Regions from separate parts of the Paenibacillus polymyxa M1 genome, predicted to be linked through region 3. Evidence: riboswitches for the same ligand, from Rfam matches in the RefSeq annotation. Region 3 holds a riboswitch; each other region holds the start of a gene.
What was found. A riboswitch is a leader RNA that binds a small molecule or an ion and turns the genes downstream of it on or off. The one in region 3 is predicted to bind glycine.
Positions count from the first base shown of each region.

Region 1: it holds a riboswitch for glycine, as region 3 does, so the genes downstream of both, PPM_RS20465 (alanine/glycine:cation symporter family protein) here and sdaAB (L-serine ammonia-lyase, iron-sulfur-dependent subunit beta) in region 3, are expected to answer to the same signal.
Region 2: it holds a riboswitch for glycine, as region 3 does, so the genes downstream of both, gcvT (glycine cleavage system aminomethyltransferase GcvT) here and sdaAB (L-serine ammonia-lyase, iron-sulfur-dependent subunit beta) in region 3, are expected to answer to the same signal.

Region 1 is NC_017542.1:4,545,977-4,552,257, reverse strand. It holds gene PPM_RS20475 (LacI family DNA-binding transcriptional regulator) at 1-202, opposite strand, end outside; gene PPM_RS20470 (glycoside hydrolase family 1 protein) at 412-1,869, shown strand; glycine riboswitch at 2,133-2,228, shown strand; gene PPM_RS20465 (alanine/glycine:cation symporter family protein) at 2,375-3,793, shown strand; gene PPM_RS20460 (sensor histidine kinase) at 3,919-4,620, opposite strand; gene PPM_RS20455 (LytR/AlgR family response regulator transcription factor) at 4,938-5,693, opposite strand.
Region 2 is NC_017542.1:4,377,797-4,384,077, reverse strand. It holds gene gcvPA (aminomethyl-transferring glycine dehydrogenase subunit GcvPA) at 1-1,117, opposite strand, end outside; gene gcvT (glycine cleavage system aminomethyltransferase GcvT) at 1,241-2,341, opposite strand; glycine riboswitch at 2,518-2,709, opposite strand; gene gcvH (glycine cleavage system protein GcvH) at 3,011-3,409, shown strand; gene PPM_RS19695 (PTS mannitol transporter subunit IICB) at 3,835-5,313, shown strand; gene PPM_RS19690 (BglG family transcription antiterminator) at 5,397-6,281, shown strand, end outside.
Region 3 is NC_017542.1:485,200-491,480, reverse strand. It holds gene opp4B (oligopeptide ABC transporter permease) at 1-448, opposite strand, end outside; gene PPM_RS02165 (ABC transporter ATP-binding protein) at 462-1,388, opposite strand; gene PPM_RS02160 (ABC transporter ATP-binding protein) at 1,366-2,397, opposite strand; gene PPM_RS02155 (DUF6359 domain-containing protein) at 2,726-4,330, opposite strand; glycine riboswitch at 4,545-4,659, shown strand; gene sdaAB (L-serine ammonia-lyase, iron-sulfur-dependent subunit beta) at 4,871-5,560, shown strand; gene sdaAA (L-serine ammonia-lyase, iron-sulfur-dependent, subunit alpha) at 5,550-6,281, shown strand, end outside.

The DNA of each region.
Region 1 (6,281 bases), 1.8 Mb from region 3:
TTGATGTGATGATACCAATCTGAAGCGTTTGGCCCTTGGATAAAGAAATCGCATTCCGATTAGGAACATAATCTAATTCCTGCATGATTTTTAAAATTTTAGTTCTGGTTTCGTGGCTTACATGGGGGGACTGATTTAACACTCTGGATACCGTAGCTTTGGAAAAGCCCGCCAGTTTTGCAATTTGATCAAGATTCGACATGATGCTTCTCCTCACCTAAGAAAAAAATACTTGACATGAAACGCGTTACAACAATTAGGATGCTTATGAGGGCATTACGTCTATTTTAAAGCATCTATCGGTGCATTTCAAAGGATAACGGTCACCGTTAGTTATTGATTCGCATTGCAGCACCTGATGGGTTATTGACTAGAGTGAAAACATTAGATAAGAAAAGAGGTTTTCATACCATGACGAAGACGCTAAAAGGATTCCCGCAAAACTTCCTATGGGGCGGGGCAACTGCAGCCAACCAATTGGAAGGTGCTTTTGACGTAGATGGAAAAGGCCTGTCCAGCGCAGACATGATAGCCTATGTACCTAAGGCAGAACGTAAAAACGATCATGCTATAGAAATTTCGTCTGAACGACTGGAGGACATCTTGGCAGGGAAGGTAAACGCCCGTTTTCCAAAGCGTGAAGGAGTGGACTTCTACCACCGCTACAAAGAAGATATTGCTTTGTTTGCAGAAATGGGCTTTAAAGTATTCCGGATGTCCATCCACTGGTCGCGGATTTTCCCGAATGGATATGATGCCGAGCCGAATGAAGCAGGATTGCAATTTTACGACAATGTATTCGATGAGCTGCGCAAGTATGGAATTGAGCCGTTGGTAACATTGTCACATTATGAAACACCGCTAGGTCTGACACAGAAGTATAATGGCTGGTTGGGACGCGAAGTCGTAGATCATTACGTAAAATATGCCGAAACGGTATTTACACGCTATAAGGATAAAGTAAAATACTGGCTGACCTTTAACGAAATCAATGTCATGACCATGAGTCCGTTTACTGGCGGCGGTGTGGTTATTGACCGTGTAGAAAACAAACAACAAGCGATATATCAAGCATTGCACCATCAATTTGTAGCAAGTGCACTGGCGACCAAACGGGGACATGAGATCATTCCGGGTGCTCAGATCGGCTGTATGCTGGCTCGCATTGAAAGCTACCCACATACGTGTAACCCAGAGGATATTCTGAAAGCACAGCATGAAAATCAAATGAACCTGTTCTTTACGGATGTGCATGCTCGTGGGGAGTATCCCAACTATATGAACCGCTATTTTGAAGAAAATAATATTGTGATCCAGACAGAACCCGGCGATGCTGAAATTTTGAAAAATAATACGGTTGATTTTATCTCATTTAGCTACTACATGACCTTGACCGTATCGGCAGGTCCAGAAGGAGAAAAGGCAGCAGGGAACCTGATTGGCGGTGTGAAAAATCCGTATTTGCAATCCTCCGATTGGGGATGGCAGATTGATCCGATCGGCCTGCGTGTTACACTAAATACGTTTTATGACCGTTACCAAAAGCCGCTGTTCATCGTGGAAAATGGCCTGGGTGCGTACGATAAGGTAGAAGAGGACGGCTCTGTGCATGACACGTATCGCATTGATTACTTGCGTCAGCATATTGCCCAAATGAAGGAAGCCATTGCTGACGGTGTTGATCTGATTGGTTACACCAGCTGGGGTCCTATCGACCTTGTGAGCATGTCTACTTCCGAAATGTCCAAGCGCTACGGATTTATTTACGTTGATCTGGATGATGACGGTAACGGAACGCTCCAACGCTCCAAAAAGGACTCATTTAACTGGTATAAAAATGTGATAGCAACCAATGGTGAAGAATTGTAATTCTATATCGTTTTGGCGGGTACAGCAGAGAAAATCCTTAGGATGCAATCTGCTGTACCCGCTTTTTGTATAGACACCCTATTGATTTGTCAGAGGGCTTCACAAATTTTTCACTTGTAATACGCTGAAAGTTTTCTGTATAATAAATAAAAATTTCATATGTCTGGTTGATGTTTGCGGGAGATGGAACGAAAGTTCCGACCGAAGGGGCAAAACTCTCAGGTGCTTAAGCTGATTTACAGCAACAAGCAGGGACCGTAAACGGACAGAACTCTGGAGAGACCCTTAATTGGGCGCCGAAGGTGCACCGCAGATTATCATCTGCTTAAACTCTCAGGCAAAAGGACAGAGACGCGAATAACCTGTGACAGGGAATACTCTAGGCTTTTTAGAGATAAAATCCTGTACAAATTGGTTTATTTTTCGTGCCTTTAACCTCTCCAGGAGTCGAATCAACGGATTTGACTCTTTTTTGTTTTTTAATATGCTGGAGGAGCGGGTTGAAATGAATTTGGTACATTTATTAGAAACAATTGACAGTTGGATGTGGGGAGCGCCGCTTCTAATTCTCGTCATGGGCACTGGGTTGTGGCTAACGATCCGTCTGAAGATGCTTCAGATTATTCGATTGCCCTTAGCGCTCAAGCTAATTGGTAAAGCGCCGGACGAAGGCAGCGGGGATGTCAGTAGCTTTGGAGCATTGAGTACGGCACTCGCAGCTACTGTAGGTACGGGAAGTATCGTCGGTGTCGCAACAGCGATCAAACTGGGTGGGCCCGGTTCATTATTCTGGATGCTGGTTGCAGCTTTTTTCGGGATGGCAACCAAATATGCGGAAGGGCTATTATCCGTTAAATACCGTGTTAAAGACCGGAACGGACAATTTTCGGGTGGACCGATGTATTATATTGAAAACGGGCTTGGCCGCCGTTTCAAGCCGCTGGCGATGTTGTTTGCCTTTTCTGGTATTCTTGTAGCACTATTTGGAATCGGTACTTTTCCGCAAGTAAAGGCTATCGTTTCTTCTACGGAAAGTAGCTTTGGCGTGCCAACAGTAGTTACAGCAATCATTATTTCCGTGTTGACGGCTGTTGTTACGATTGGAGGACTCAAAAGTATCGCCAAGGTATCCACAAAGATTGTTCCATTCATGTCGGGGCTCTATATCGTGGTTTGTTTAATCGTACTCATTAAGTTTGCAGGAGAGCTTCCTCATGCGATCGCACTAGTATTACAAGGGGCTTTCTCGACAACATCTGCGACGGGTGGATTTGCCGGAGCCACGATTATGCTGGCGATGCGAAGCGGAGTTGCCAGAGGGATCTTTGCAAATGAAGCTGGTTTGGGAAGTGCGCCAATCGCAGCAGCAGCAGCTAAGACGAAATGGCCCGCAGAACAAGGACTAATATCCATGACGGGCGTTTTTATCGATACGATGATTATTTGTAATTTGACAGGATTTACATTGCTGGTTACGGGAATATGGAGTGGAAATGATGATGGAGGTCTGATGACTCAACATGCGTTTTCCAGTGCCTTTCCGGCTGGAGCAGAGCTCGTGACGATTAGCCTTATTTTATTTGCGTTCACAACGATACTTGGCTGGAACTACTACGGGGAACGCTGTGTTGAATATTTGCTTGGGGTCAAGTGGATTAAACCATACCGTTATCTGTTCATCATACTGGTTGCCGGAGGCGCGTTCATCAAGCTCGATGCCATCTGGCTGCTGGCAGATATTTTTAACGCAATGATGGCTTTTCCAAACCTGATTGCACTGCTCGGCTTGTCAGGCATTGTCGTTGCAGAAACCCGAACCTATATGAATTCTTTGTATCCTAATAAGAAAAAGGGCATTCTTGCAGGTGCCAATGTAGGGGCGGCTATCCAAGTAGAAGAAAAAGGACAAACGATCAATTCATAAATAATAAAAGGGAGTGCTCTCAGCCATCATAGGCTTGAGGACACTCCCTTTTAATTGTTATAAGACTGGTATTTACCGACATTTTATTTATTCTGAATAGCCATTAATTCATAATGTTTACAAATCTAAGGGTTATTACATGGAATCATAATCGTAATTTGAAAATTTGAATCCGTAATTGTTGTATTTAAATAACCACCGTACTTCTTTATTACTTGATGGATGTTAAGTAATCCATACCCATGTTTTTTTAAAGGGGGGGTGTATGTTTTGGTTGAGAATGCTGTATTGAGACAATTACTTTTTGAATTGCGAACATAAATCCATAGGGCAGAATTATCGGTTAAAATTTCCAAATGAATTGAATGCTCTTTCTTTCTAGGAAGCTGCCTTACAGCTTCAATAGCATTATCGAAAACATTACCTAAGACAATACATAGATCATGACTTCCAATACTAATGTTTGCAGGGTTAATATGGATTTGATGAAAGAAAGCTATCCCACTTTTATCAGCGATGCTGAAAGTGTGATTTACCAAGGCATCAATAACAAGATGTCCTGTTGTTATATGAAGTCGTGGTGATTCTATATTTTCTAGAGTTTGGTTAATGTGATTAACACCCTCTTCCGTCCTCTGTTCTTGTAGACAAGCACGGACAAATATTAACTGTTTTTTGAAATCATGAATACTTCGTTTGATATCACTAAGAGATCGAGTTGTTTCTTTATAATGTTTTTCTTGCATCAGCATTTGCTTTTGAAAAAAGCGTGAGAGGTTTGACTTTTCTATCAGCTTGTCCATTAGAAAGACAATAATTACGTTCATTCCAATAATACCGATTATTGACATTATAAGGAATTAATTATATTTCATTAAAGAAAATAAACTATAATGTATGAATAAGTTAAACGATGTTCCTATTAATATTACAAAATAATACATAATCCCTATATTGTATTTTCTTCCTTTTTTTAAATAATGAACGAATAGTACTATAATAAGTATGAAGTATAAAGAGGCGAAAAGTAAAAAAAGGTTAACTATTGGATTGGAAAAATCACTTTGCTTTGTTGTGCTAAACAAAAATAAAGAGTAATTAGAAAACGAGGTGACATTAATGTAAACGCAATGATTCAAAAAACTCACCCTTCCTGAAAACGAGAAATTATAAAACGAGCATACGCCTCACGAAGCGATTTAGCGTGAGAACGACCTACAGGAAATTCTTGTTGGTTTGACATAATAACAGAAGTAGTTGAAAACTTACGTATATGAACTAAATTCACAATTATTGACCTATGTATAAACACAAACGGATATTTTAATTGTTCATAAACCGCTTTCAACGTTCCGGAAATAAAATAGTTGTGTGAATCCGTTGCAATACAAAGTTCATTATGGATGTAATTGTTTTCACCTTTTGAGATGGCTATGATTTCAGAGTGTCTCAATACAAGATGCTCAGTTTTATTTTTCACAGATAGAAAGTGGGATACTGAAGAACGCATATAATGACATAGTTTATTTATCTTTTCTACAAAGAGTTTATAAGTAAGGGGTTTAAGTAAATATTGAAATGCTTGTACTTCAAAACTTTCTAGCATGTATTCTGGATAGTTAGTTAGAAATATGATTTGAACTTCTCGGTCAGGAAAAAGGCGAATAAGTTTTGCAGTTTCAATTCCCGATAATTCCCTCATTTCAATATCTAACAAGATAATATGAAAGGAGTATCGCTCTTGTGAACTATAAGATTTGATTAGATCTTCCCCCGATAAAAAGAATTGTAGATTAAAATCTAAGGATTCACTTACTGACATACACATGAAAAAGTGTTGTAAAATTTTATGCATTGCGGGATCATCGTCACAAACAGCAACTTGAAACAAATAGACCACCTCAAATATGTTATATAAATCCAGTATATTGTAAAAAAAGTCTATTCGAAGTGATGTTTTACATATGAAAATAATTACCATCAGGTTATGGAATTTTTGTTAGTAAAAGTTCAAATGCATACTTATACTGTGGAGAGGACGTAGCCCAGGCGAGGGAATGGATATGTTCTTTTTTATTGCTTAGAAACCTTATTTTCAGCCTTTATAAAAGTATTCAGCTAAAGCTCTACTGGTTCAGTTCGCGTTACAACAACGGAGGAACAAGCAGTTGCACGCTCCTAGTGCTTTTAATCTTTGCTGCGGTCTCAAGCAGTCTAATCCTTTATTTTCTTTGGACATATAAACAAAGAATTAACAAGTAACGTACTTTACCATTAAAGAAATATAGGTAACAAAAATGTTAATCTCACATGAAGCTGACATATTTGGTCGTTGAGATGGATTTTTTTGCATTTCAGGATACAAGCTTATTTTTTCTTTTTGCCTTATGCTACATTAAAAGCCGAGAAGTAAAAGCTATCTAGGGTGCACTGCAAGAATGAAATTTGCAACTCAAAATGAGCGTACATCTTATTTTTAAAACTTATG
Region 2 (6,281 bases), 2.0 Mb from region 3:
AGCTCATCAATTGCTCTAACGCATAACGGCTTTTATGCAAATTTAGCTCGGCTACTTCCTTGATCCCCTGTCTACCCATGACAGACAAATATACAGATGCAGATAAAGCGAGCAACGCTTGATTGGAGCAAATGTTAGACGTGGCCTTTTCGCGGCGGATATGCTGTTCCCGCGCTTGCAAGGTCAGTACGAAGCCGCGTTTGCCGTTACGGTCTGTAGTTTGGCCTACGATACGTCCAGGGATACGGCGCATATGCGCCTGGGAAACAGCAAAGTAACCGCAGGTCGGACCACCGAGGGAGGATGAGATCCCAAGTGGCTGCGCGTCTCCTACAACAATATCCGCGCCTTGCTTACCAGGGGTCTCTAGCAAGCCTAGTGCCAGTGGATTGGCACTAACAACCATAAGCCCTTGATGCGCATGGATGAGGTCAGCCATCGGCTTCAGATTTTCCACGGCTCCGAAAAAGTTGGGATTTTGGATCAAAACAGCCGCCGTCTGTTCCGATACGGCCGTGGCTAGCGCATCGACATCCGTTACGCCATCCGAACAGCCGATTTCCACAATGTCCAAATCCAATCCGCGTGCATAGGCTGCCAATACCTGACGTGCCTCTGGATGGACAGACCTTGATACGATAAGCTGTTTACGACGCGTGGCGGAAGCGGCCAATGAGCCCGCTTCCGCCAGAGCTGTAGCCCCATCGTACATGCTGGCATTCGCTACCGCCATACCTGTCAATTCGCAAATATACGACTGGAATTCAAAAATGGCTTGCAGCTCGCCCTGGCTTACTTCCGGCTGATAGGGGGTGTAGGCTGTGTAAAATTCGGAACGTGAGGTGATGTGCTGAATGACGGACGGAATATGATGATCATAAATACCTGCACCAAGAAAGCTGGCATGTGTATCTGCATTGGCGTTGTGTCCGGCTAGCTCGGCCATGTGGCGAGTTAAGGCTCTTTCGTCGAGCCGAGAGGAAAGAGGGAGTTCCCCTTGGTATCGAATAGCCTCTGGAATGTCACTGAATAAATCATCAATGGATGATACGCCCACCACACGCAGCATTTCGGTTTGGTCTTGTTCGGTCATGGGGAGATAGCGATGCTGCTTCATAGGTTCTGGCTCCTTTCGAAAAGCAAAATTTAGATAGTAAATTAGCTAATACATAGTCTTAATTGGAAAATCCAGAATTTTATATCTGACATGATCGCTTTTTTAGAATGAAGAGGATTAAGATCAGCGTAGCCGTTTATAAAAGGGGGCTGGGACCACTTCCGCACGCAGGCGTTTACCACGAATTTCGACCTCCAGCGGTGTCGATAGGGTGCTAAAACGACTGTCCACCAGGGCCAGCCCCAGATTACGCTTCAAGGTGGGCGATTGAGTACCCGTTGTGACCTCACCGATGTGTTGACCTTCAGCGAACACCGGATAATGAGCGCGCGGGATACCGCGGTCAATCATTTCCAGCCCGATCAACTTGCGAGGAATTCCTTGTTCTTTTTGACGTTGCAGTGCTTCCCTGCCGATAAAATCTCCTTTGTTCAACTTGACGAAGAAACCTAAACCAGCCTCAAGCGGTGAAATTGTGGCAGATAACTCCTGTCCGTACAATGGTAGCCGTGCCTCGAAGCGCAGCGTATCGCGAGCACCAAGTCCAGCGGGAATCAGTCCATACGATTCACCGCAACGAAGTAAACCATCCCACACGGCGGGTGCTTCCTCAGCAGGGATATAAAATTCAAAACCGTCTTCGCCGGTATATCCAGTTCGCGAGACAAGTGCTTTTGCTCCGAACAATTGCACGTTCTCATGGAATCGGAAAGATGCCAGATTCGTAATATCTGTATCTGTCACGGCTGCGGCAATACGTGCTGCTTCCGGTCCTTGTAGTGCCAGCAATGCTATCGCATCAGACACATTCTTCAGATGAACCGATGCTGGTACGTGGCGTATGAGCCAATCCCAATCTTTGTCGATGTTGGAGGCATTCACAACGAGCATGTAGCGCTCTGGTCCTTTGCAATATACAAGCAAGTCATCCACTACTCCTCCATCGGGGTAACACAGGAGTGAATATTGTGCCTGGCCTGGTTCCAACTGGCTGACATCATTCGTAGTTACCCGTTGCAAAAAAGCCTCAGCTTCTTTGCCTTCAACCAAGAACTCGCCCATATGCGATACATCGAATAAACCTGCACGTTGTCGGACGGCCTCATGCTCCTTTTGAATGCCGCTAAACTGAACGGGGAGTTCCCACCCGCCAAAGTCAATACAACGAACCCCGGGCTGCGTCCCGTAGGACGAATATAGTGGTGTTCTTCGCAAATTAGACATTTTTTCACTCCTATCCAGTGTAATCGGCTAAACAAAAAAGACAGGCTAAAAGAAACGTATAGACGGCAGTCCATACTCTTCTTTCAGCTCTGTCCTTGATACCAGAAAGTTACCCCGGTGTGAACCAGGTTTCCCCTTGGGTGATCCGCTCTTTTCACGGATGCTCTCCAGAGATGCGTCCGGCAGAGGTCCTTTTGCCTGAGAGATTCACCTGCAATGCAAGTTTACTCCTTCGGCGCTACCTTTTGGATCAACGGTATGTTACCCGGTTTTGCAGATAACAACTTGATCCGATTCGCGTGCCCAACTGTCTCACAAACGACAACAGCGATGCGAATATTTTTGGTAGTCTCTCCCTCCGCGTTCATCCGCGTTTGCAGTTGTCGAGGTATTTTCAAAAGCAATTACTATAACCCATTAATACGCAAATCCATTCAAAATGTCAATAAAAATGTCATATAAAACAATATGAAAAACATTTATTGTATAAATAAGGATATGTAAGCGTTTGTTACAAGTTATCATTTTTTTATAGACTGCGCTATATGAGTTGGTATGGAGTATTTTTGTTAGTATTATTGACATGGATGTTCTTGTTGTCATAATCTTAACTTGTCTAATACAGGTGATCAAAAGCATTTTATTCATGTGGAAGTGAGGCGAAGCAGGATGAGTGAAGTGAAACAGCAACTTTGGTATACAGACGAACATGAGTGGGTTCAGCACACAGTGGATGGGACGTTGCGGATCGGCATTACAGACTTTGCACAGCATCAATTGGGTGATATTGTTTTTGTGGAATTACCTGGGGCGGGAACAACGATTGGACAGGGGACGGAGATTGGTACAATTGAATCGGTGAAGACCGTATCCGATCTTTTTGCTCCGGTGACGGGAACCGTTTTGAAAGTAAATGAAGCTCTGGAAAGTACACCTGAGCTGGTGAATGAATCACCCTATGAAGAGGGTTGGATGATCGAAGTAGAGATGAGCAATGATGTCGAGGAAGCTCTGGGCAAGTTGCTGTCTGCGGAGCAGTACGAGCAGTTGATTTCGGATGAGCAATAATGAGCAATACAGCATGAAATAATAGCGCTTTATTCTGAGTTTTTATATGGATATTGAATTAAATAAGAGCATCGTTAGTCCGCTCAGTTTTTGTATAAAATAGTCGCTATGCCTGACATAGCGGCTATTTTTTTGTTGTCTTTTAGAAGACGTATTTACGTTGCTTACGCAGGCTTAGAAGAGAGCCTCTTTATACAATTGCACAGATTTACAACAGTGTTTTTTCGACTAATTTCTATTGTTATCGGCCATATTAAGAAGAATTATGCAGGTATAATGCCTTGTCGTTACTTTAAATTTAAATGTTGTCATCAACGTTCATGACGAAAGTACGTTTTCATTTCGTTGATGAAGATAGCGCTGTCATTTAGTATGAATTTTAAGAAAAGGTAGTGATGCTATTTACTCACAAGGAGGATATGAATATGAGCACAGTGGACACAAAGTCCAGTTCAAACGGTGGCGCTCGTGTCGCCGTACAGCGTTTTGGCCGCTTTCTCAGCGGTATGGTTATGCCCAATATGGGAGCCTTTATCGCATGGGGATTAATTACGGCCCTTTTTATTCCGACCGGGTGGTTCCCAAATGAGGGTTTTGCACAACTGGTTGATCCGATGAAAAATTATTTGCTGCCACTGCTGATCGGTTACACGGGAGGCACGATGATTCACGGACAGCGTGGAGGTGTGATCGGTGCCATTATGACGATGGGGGTCATTGTGGGGGCCGATATCCCGATGTTCCTGGGCGCGATGGTAGCTGGTCCGCTGGCTGCATGGATATTGAAGAAGTTCGATAAGGCCATTGAGGGCAAAGTCAAATCAGGTTTTGAAATGCTGGTCAATAATTTCTCGGCTGGGATTATCGGTGCCATTCTAGCATTACTAGCGCATGTGGCGATCGGCCCGGTCGTGCAAACCATCAGTCAAGTGTTGTCGACAGGGGTACAGTTCCTCGTGAACGCAGGGCTACTGCCGCTTGTCAATCTCATTATTGAGCCCGGAAAAGTATTATTTCTCAACAACGCACTGAATCATGGAGTATTGAGTCCGATTGCGCTGGAGGAAGCTGCAAGAACAGGAAAATCCGTTTTGTTCATGCTTGAATCCAATCCTGGCCCGGGACTCGGTATTTTGCTGGCCTATTGCCTGTTCGGTAAAGGCTCTGCGAAGTCGTCTGCTCCTGGTGCAGTCATTATTCATTTTTTCGGCGGGATTCATGAAATTTATTTCCCTTATATTTTGATGAAGCCGATTCTGATTCTCGCTGCTATAGCAGGGGGCGTTGTGGGAACCTTCTGTTTTATGTTGACAGGTGCCGGACTGGTTGCTGCTCCTTCACCAGGCAGTATCATTGCTTATTTCCTGATGACACCCAAAGGCGGATATTTGCCGATGCTGAGCGGTGTGGTCGCAGCTGCGGTCGTATCCTTTGCGGTTGCTGCAGTATTGCTCAAGACAGGCAAGCAAAAGGAAGAGGGGCTGGAGGAAGCTGCATCCCGCCTGAAAGATATGAAAAATCAAAGCAAGGGTGCAAGCGCTAACGCCACTGTAATGGAAGATAACCGCGCATCCGATCGTGCTGCCGAGATTGCCGCAGATCGAACGCTTAAGGATAAATCCGAGGTGAATAAAATTGTCTTTTCCTGTGATGCAGGTATGGGTTCAAGCGCCATGGGAGCCTCAATTTTGCGCAAAAAAATGAAACAGGCGGGCGTGGGCGTTACGGTAACGAATACGGCAATCAGTGAAATTCCACAGGATGCGGATATTGTCATTACACAAAAAACGTTGACAGACCGGGCTAAAACGGTAGCCCCGAATGCTGAGCACATTTCCATTGACAATTTCCTGAAGAGCCCTGAATACGAAGCGCTGGTTGAACGGTTGAAATCCGATTCTTAATCCCCATAAAGTCAGGCCGGCTGTATACAGTTTGTATTTCCTGCTGGAAGGGATGAGAGCTTGGGAAGGAACGGTATGCCCTTATGAATATTACGAAACGACAATCTGACATCGTAGAGTATCTTTTGGAGCAGCCTCAAGAGGTTACGGCCGGGGAAATTGCTGAGAAGATCAATGTCAGCACAAGGACGGTTCATCGGGAACTTGGCGCAGTTGAGTGTTGGTTGGCGGCTCATGAGGTAAAGCTGGAGAAAAAATCAGGGATCGGTATCTATGTGGATGCCGGCCCGACTCAGCTTGCAAGTCTGCGGGAGCAATTACTGCATACGAAGTCAGACGAATACTCGGCTGAGGAGAGAAAAATTGTAGTTCTGTGCATGCTGCTGGATACACAGGAGCCGATCAAGCTGCTGGCGCTAGCATCGGATTTGAAAGTCACAGTAACTACGGTCAGTCATGATCTGGACGAATTACTAGGCTGGATCGAAGATCGAGGGCTCATGCTTGTGCGCAGACGGGGATACGGTGTCGAGATTACAGGACGGGAGATAGACAAAAGACGGGCGATTTCTGAGCTTGCTCTCGAATATTTGGATGAATCGGATCTGTTTTCCGGCCGAGAGGAGCTTCGTCCCGTAACACGTGTCACAGAAAAATTGCTGGAGATGATTGGCAGAGAGAATCTGCTAACCGTGGAGAATGTTCTCTGGCAGCCTCATGATCAATGGCTGAAAAACATGGTGGAAAGCAAATATATGGAACTGCTGATTCAAATTTGCGTTTCTCTGGCACGTCTGCGCCTTGGGTACGTTGTGGATCATCGTCTCTCGTATTCGAAAACAGATTCAGAGGAGAATATCATGCTGCGCACAGCTATGGTGGAGCGTATATGCGCAGAGTTGTCAGCGGCGCTGGATATTGAATTTCCAGAACCGGAACGATGTTATTTCGGGTTGCTGTTCCGTGAT
Region 3 (6,281 bases):
CGAGTATAAATAGAGGTGTCGCAAAGCTGAGATAGGTATACCCGACCACGGTTTTATCCAGCAGACTATGCTGATAACGACCGCTGAGTACTCCCAGCGGAATGGCGATCAGATACGTTAGAACCAGAATCACAACACCCAGAAAGAACGTGTTCCCCAAACGACTGCCAATCAAATCGGTAACGCTAATTTTATGTACATAAGATTTGCCCAGATCCCCATGAGCAAGCTGGACGAGCCAGTTCCCATACTGCACCCACACCGGGTCATTCAATCCCAGTCTTTGCCGCTGTTCTTCCAGTGCAGCCGGATTTAGATTGGGAGTTGAAGTGATGAGCCCTGTCAGGGCATCCCCTGGCATAGCCTTAGCTAGGAAAAATATAAGCACACTCAGTGCAAAAAGTTGAGGGATCATAACCAGCAGCCGGCGCATTGTAAATTTCCACATATTCTGTCCCCCCTTATGGTAGCGCGACTTGATGGGATGAACTTACTGACTTTAGTGCAAACGGCTTTCCACTCGCATCTAGATGTTTGGGCAGCTCTGACTTGTAAGAGGATAAAAGCTTTTGCCTTTTTTGAGCATTTTCCAGCCGTTTCGCAGGATCGATACTGGGAATGGTGGCAATAAGCCGCTGGGTATACAAATGCTGTGGACACTCATATATATCTTGCTCGCTCCCCTGTTCCACTAAGCGACCTCGGTACATGATGCCGATTTGGTCACACATATGGCGGATAATCCCCAGGTCATGACTAATGAACAAATACGTCAATTTGAACTCCCGCTGCACATCCTTCATAAAATTAAGCACCTGTGCCTGCACAGAAACGTCAAGCGCTGATACGGGCTCATCTGCAATAATCAGTTTTGGGTTTAATGTCAGCGCACGCGCAATCCCGATCCTTTGCCGCTGTCCCCCGGAAAATTCATGCGGATATTTGTAGGCCGCATCAGCGTTCAAGCCAACCTTTTCCAGCAGCATCTGTACTTTCCGCCGTTCTTCCTCATTACTCAGCCTTTCAAAGTTTCGCAGTGGTTCAGCAATGACATCCAATACGCGCTTGCGCGGGTTAAGCGAAGAATAGGGGTCCTGAAAAATCATCTGAATGTCTCTACGCAGCGGATGGCGGTTATTACGACTCAGAGCCGTAAGATCCTTGCCATTAAAAAGAATCTGTCCGCTCGTCAGCTTATTCAGGCCGATAATCGTTCTTCCTGTCGTCGTCTTTCCACAGCCGGATTCTCCTACTAGCCCGTATGTTTGGCCTGCCTCTATGCTGATCGACACGCCATCCACTGCTTTTACCTGGTCAACGACACGCTGGAAAAAACCGCCGCGCACCGGATAATGAACCTTCAAATCATTTATCTCTAGTAGTGCCATGAGCAGCCTCTCCCTTTGTCTCATCTTCAAAATGAAAATGCTGGTAACATGTACAGCGGACCCAATGGCCGGGAGAAATTTCACTTAATCGGGGATGGTCTTCATGCATTCTCTGCTGAATCCAAGGAATACGCGAAGCAAAGCGACAGCTATTGCGAGGAATATCTTGCAATGAGGGAACAATACCACCGATGACATGCAGCGGTTCTCCCTTGGTATGCGATCCCGGCATGGAGGCTAGCAAGGAACGCGTATACGGATGCTGTGGATGCCGAAATAATTCAAAAACATCTGCGCTTTCCACGATTTCTCCGGCATACATGACCACCACACGGTCGGCTACTTCGGCCACAACGCCAAGATCGTGCGTAATCAGAATAATTCCGCTTCCGGTCTCCTGTTGAAGCTGTTTGAGCAAGTCAAGAATTTGCGATTGAATGGTTACATCGAGCGCAGTCGTCGGCTCATCTGCAATAATAAGAGAGGGTCGGCAAGCTATGGCAATCGCGATCATCACACGCTGGCGCATCCCTCCTGAAAGTTCATGCGGATACTGTTCATACACACGTACGGGGTTGGGTATATCCACGCTTTCCAGTAGCTCCAGTACACGTTCCCTTTTTTGCTTCGTAGATAGGGACGTATGATAATCGAGATTTTCCTCGATCTGCTTACCAATGCACATTAACGGGTTAAGTGCTGTCAGCGGGTCCTGAAAGATCATGCCAATGCCCGCTCCGCGGATTTTATTCATTTGCCCTGAGGAGAGACGGATCAGATCCGTGCCTTTAAAAAGAACCTTTCCTTCGACACGTGTTCGCTCCATGTCATGCAGTTGTGGGATCGAAAGCGCCAGCGCGCTTTTGCCACAACCGGATTCTCCGACTACAGCCAGCACTTCATTGGGATTGACCGTCAGATCCAGATGGTCGACTGCGGGGTGATATTGATCCTTGATGCGAAAAGATACGGATAATCCCTTAATCTCCAACACGGGTTTGATATTCAATGCGCGCTTCCTCCATTCTCCATGGTCTTGTCCCGCTTATTCTCACCATGTTTGATGTTTAAAACCTCTCATGAACATTACATACCGTTTTTGTCGGAATAATTTGAATACATCCTATCACCAGTATATGGATATATCAATTAAGATTATGCTATCAACATCATTTAAAAAATCAATGATCCAGCAGTAGCGCGACTTTCCTGGCACAAAATGTAATCAAATAACCAACCACAGGTTAATTTTCATCACAAAAAAGCCGTTTGATCCCCTACAGAGGATCAAACGGCAAACTAGCACCCAACCACTCACACTGAATTCTTTACGTTTATTACGAAGCCGCCCCATAGGAGCCCGACTTGAACGTTTTTGGATCGTACCATTTGTAGCCTGCTGCTGGAGCAGACCAAGGCTCGGGTTGCGGTTCTGTGGAAGCCGCAGGCTCCTCAAACGGCAGAAGCTTCGTCGGTTGATCCAGCGTTAAACCTGCCACATCGGATAATTTGGTGTAGTCCTGCTTCCACGCAAGCCATTGGACCGTTTGCACCAGGAAGGTGGCATCGTCCACTTCCTTGAAACCATCATATGTCTTTTTCGACTGTCCGTTTTCTTCACGCGCATATTTCGGTGTAGCATCTTCTACAGGGGAAGAATCACCGATAAATGCTGCCTTGCCTTGACCTACCTTGGAGATCGCAGCATAAGGCCCTTCCGCACGGCCTCCGCCGTTATAGACACCCTGGTCTACAGCATTGCCCCATTTATTCGTACCTGTAGGGATATAGGCAATTCCTTTGGCTTTGGTAGGATCAATAATAGCCAGCGTAGATCCCGCATGCATGGCAATCGAGCGTACACCCTTGGTAATGCCAAAGGATTGATCTGCGGCTACAATGTCCGTAGCATTCACGTCACCGAGCGCATTGTAACGGAAACGAACACCAAAGTTGGTTGCCAGCCAATCGGAGCTAGTTAACCCCTGCATCGCCGGTGATGCTGCTTCTTCTGTAGTCATGCCTTTGGCCGGATTAGTATAGGCTCCACGACGGTAGCCATTCATAACCTCAGAGGAATCCCAACGGTTTTTGTTACGGTCCGCATTATAGTGGTCGGAGATGAAGAAGACACTTCCCCCGTTATTCACATATTGCAGCAGGGCAGCCTGCTCGGATGCCTTAAAGGCAACATTCGCTTCACCGATGATGAACACATCATATTGGCGCAGCTTATCATAGGTTATGGCCTGTTCTCCATAAGTAAAAGGAATGGGACGGTTCAGTTGGTCCACTGTAAAACCTACATTACGCAGTCCATTGGCAAAGTCGGAGAAGGCGCCTTCAATGACCCAATCTGCTGCCCCAGCCGTCTGTGCGTGCGTATTATCGAACAGCACCTTTTTACCTTTGCCATCCGGCAGTGTAGTACCGGGTTGACCCGGGTTACCAGGATTAGGCTCGCCAGGTTCACCTGGTTCACCCGGCTCGCTTCCGTTCACCAGTTCAACAGCGCTTGGGCTTTTCACTCCACCAAAATTATTGTAGGCGCCGAGTGTACCCGTCACACGGATTTTGTTGCCAATCAGCTCAGGATGGCCTGTTAGCCCAAATTGCCCTCTGTACGCTGATGTCAGCTGTACATCCAATAGATTAGACGTGCTACGTTCATTGGCCTGGTCGGCAATCAGTACGTTAAAATCATTCGCAAACGGAGAAGAAAAATTAGCCGTTTTCGATCCGGTAGCATGTCCGACGATGTAACCTTCCACCGTCACTGTGCCTCCACTGCCTTGGCGCTGAAGTGCCTCGGCTACTGTCAGTGCTCCCTCCGCTTTGACCTGACCGAATGGAACGAAGATCCCGATCAGCAGCGATACGATCGCTGCCAGATGCAGCACCCCTTTCAAGCGTGAACCTGTGAACCGCAAGCCTTTTACCATACGTCAATATCCCTCCTATAATTCCATAAATGTACTTGTCCTCTATCAGATTAGCTGTCTATCTTCTAATTCCTTCCTGATTTCATCCATAATTATGTAAATTTTAATCTCTTTTATCGGAAACTCGCTTGTTTATGTAAAAAATGAACCCTGCGATTGACACCGAGCACGGCATACATTACGCTAAGAAAGATATGTAGAACGGTATACGCGAATGAAGATGACGGGAGAGTCTGTCCAGGGGCTTACACGCTGGCGGCACCGAAGGAGCAAGACGCCAACACCCGGCTGGCGGATAATCTCTCAGGTCCATGTATCGTCATCTGACGCAACTCTGGAGAGAGCGCAAGCCACCCAAGGGGTAAGGCGGTAAGGACACCGTACGAAACTCTCAGGTAACGAGGACAGAGATAAGGGAAACTTCCTTATCCTGTCCTTTTTTGCGCTCACATTTTACGTCAGCATTAGGAACCGTCATAGCCGCGCAAAAACGCGGAAATACCATATACTATGGTACTAGAACATACAGGGGGCCACACCATGCGTTTCAAAGATGTATTTTCCATTATCGGTCCGGCCATGACCGGACCTTCCAGTTCACACACTGCAGGCGCGGTGCGGCTTGCACGCGTTGCCCGTCACTGGCTCGGGACGCAGCCTGACCGTGCCCGCATGACACTGTACGGCTCCTTCGCCGACACCTACAAAGGACACGGTACAGACCTGGCGCTCATCGCAGGACTGCTCAATTACGATACAGACGACCACCGAATTCCAGATGCCGAGCAATGGGCGGAGCAGGCCGGGATGGCCGTAGAATTTGCCGTCAGCGGACTACCCGCCCCCCATCCGAACACTGTCCGTTTTGAGCTGTGGAAGGGTGAGGATCAGCGTACACTGCTGGGCTCCTCCATCGGCGGCGGCAGCATCCATGTCCAGCAGCTCAATGAATTCCGAGTTAACCTGACCGGGGAGCTGTCTACGTTGGTGCTTCTTCACTCGGATAAGCCCGGTACATTAGGTGCGGTGACTTCAGCGCTCGGCGCCGCTGACATTAACATTGCCTATATGCACGTGGATCGCAAAGGCCGGGATGGAGAAGCACTTACAGCCATCGAAACGGACAGTCTTCCTACGGCTGAATTAATCGCAAAACTACAATCCTTACCACATATGTACGAAATTAAAATGATTAATTTGAAAAAAGGAGCTGAATCTGATGCGATTTAGCCATCTGCATGAAATCAGCGCTATATGCGCTGAGGAATCCACCACGATTGGCCGCCTGATGATTCAAGAGCAGGTACAAGAGACGAATACAACGGAAGAAGAAATTTTCCGCCAAATGTCTGATTATTATGAAGTCATGAAGGAGGCCGTTCATCGCGGTCAGACGCAAGACACTGTATCCCGCAGTGGATTGACGGGCGGCGACGGCAAGCGCTTAGCCGAATATCTGCGGACAGGGGAAACCTGCTCCGGCGATGCCTCCGCGCTCGCCATGGCTTATGCGCTCTCCGTGTCGGAGGTTAATGCGTCCATGGGGCGCATTGTCGCCACGCCCACTGCAGGTTCATGCGGAGTCATCCCCGGTGTGTTCATTAGTGCGCAGGAGCGGTTCGGCTGGGATGATGAGCATATGGTGCACGGCTTGTTCGCAGCCGGAGCCATTGGCTACGTCATCGCCAACAATTCCTTCATTTCCGGCGCGGAGGGAGGCTGTCAGGCTGAGATTGGTTCAGCCATCGGGATGGCCGCTGGCGCTATGGTCGAGCTACGCGGTGGCACACCTGAGCAGGCCGTTCACGCCGTAGGCCTAGCGCTCAAGAACACGCTCGGCCTGATATGCGACCCCGTCGCCGGACTCGTCGAGATTCCGTGTATCGTGCGCAACGGGCTGGGAGCCGTGACCGCACTTGCCGCAGCGGATATGGCTTTGGCGGGTGTGCGC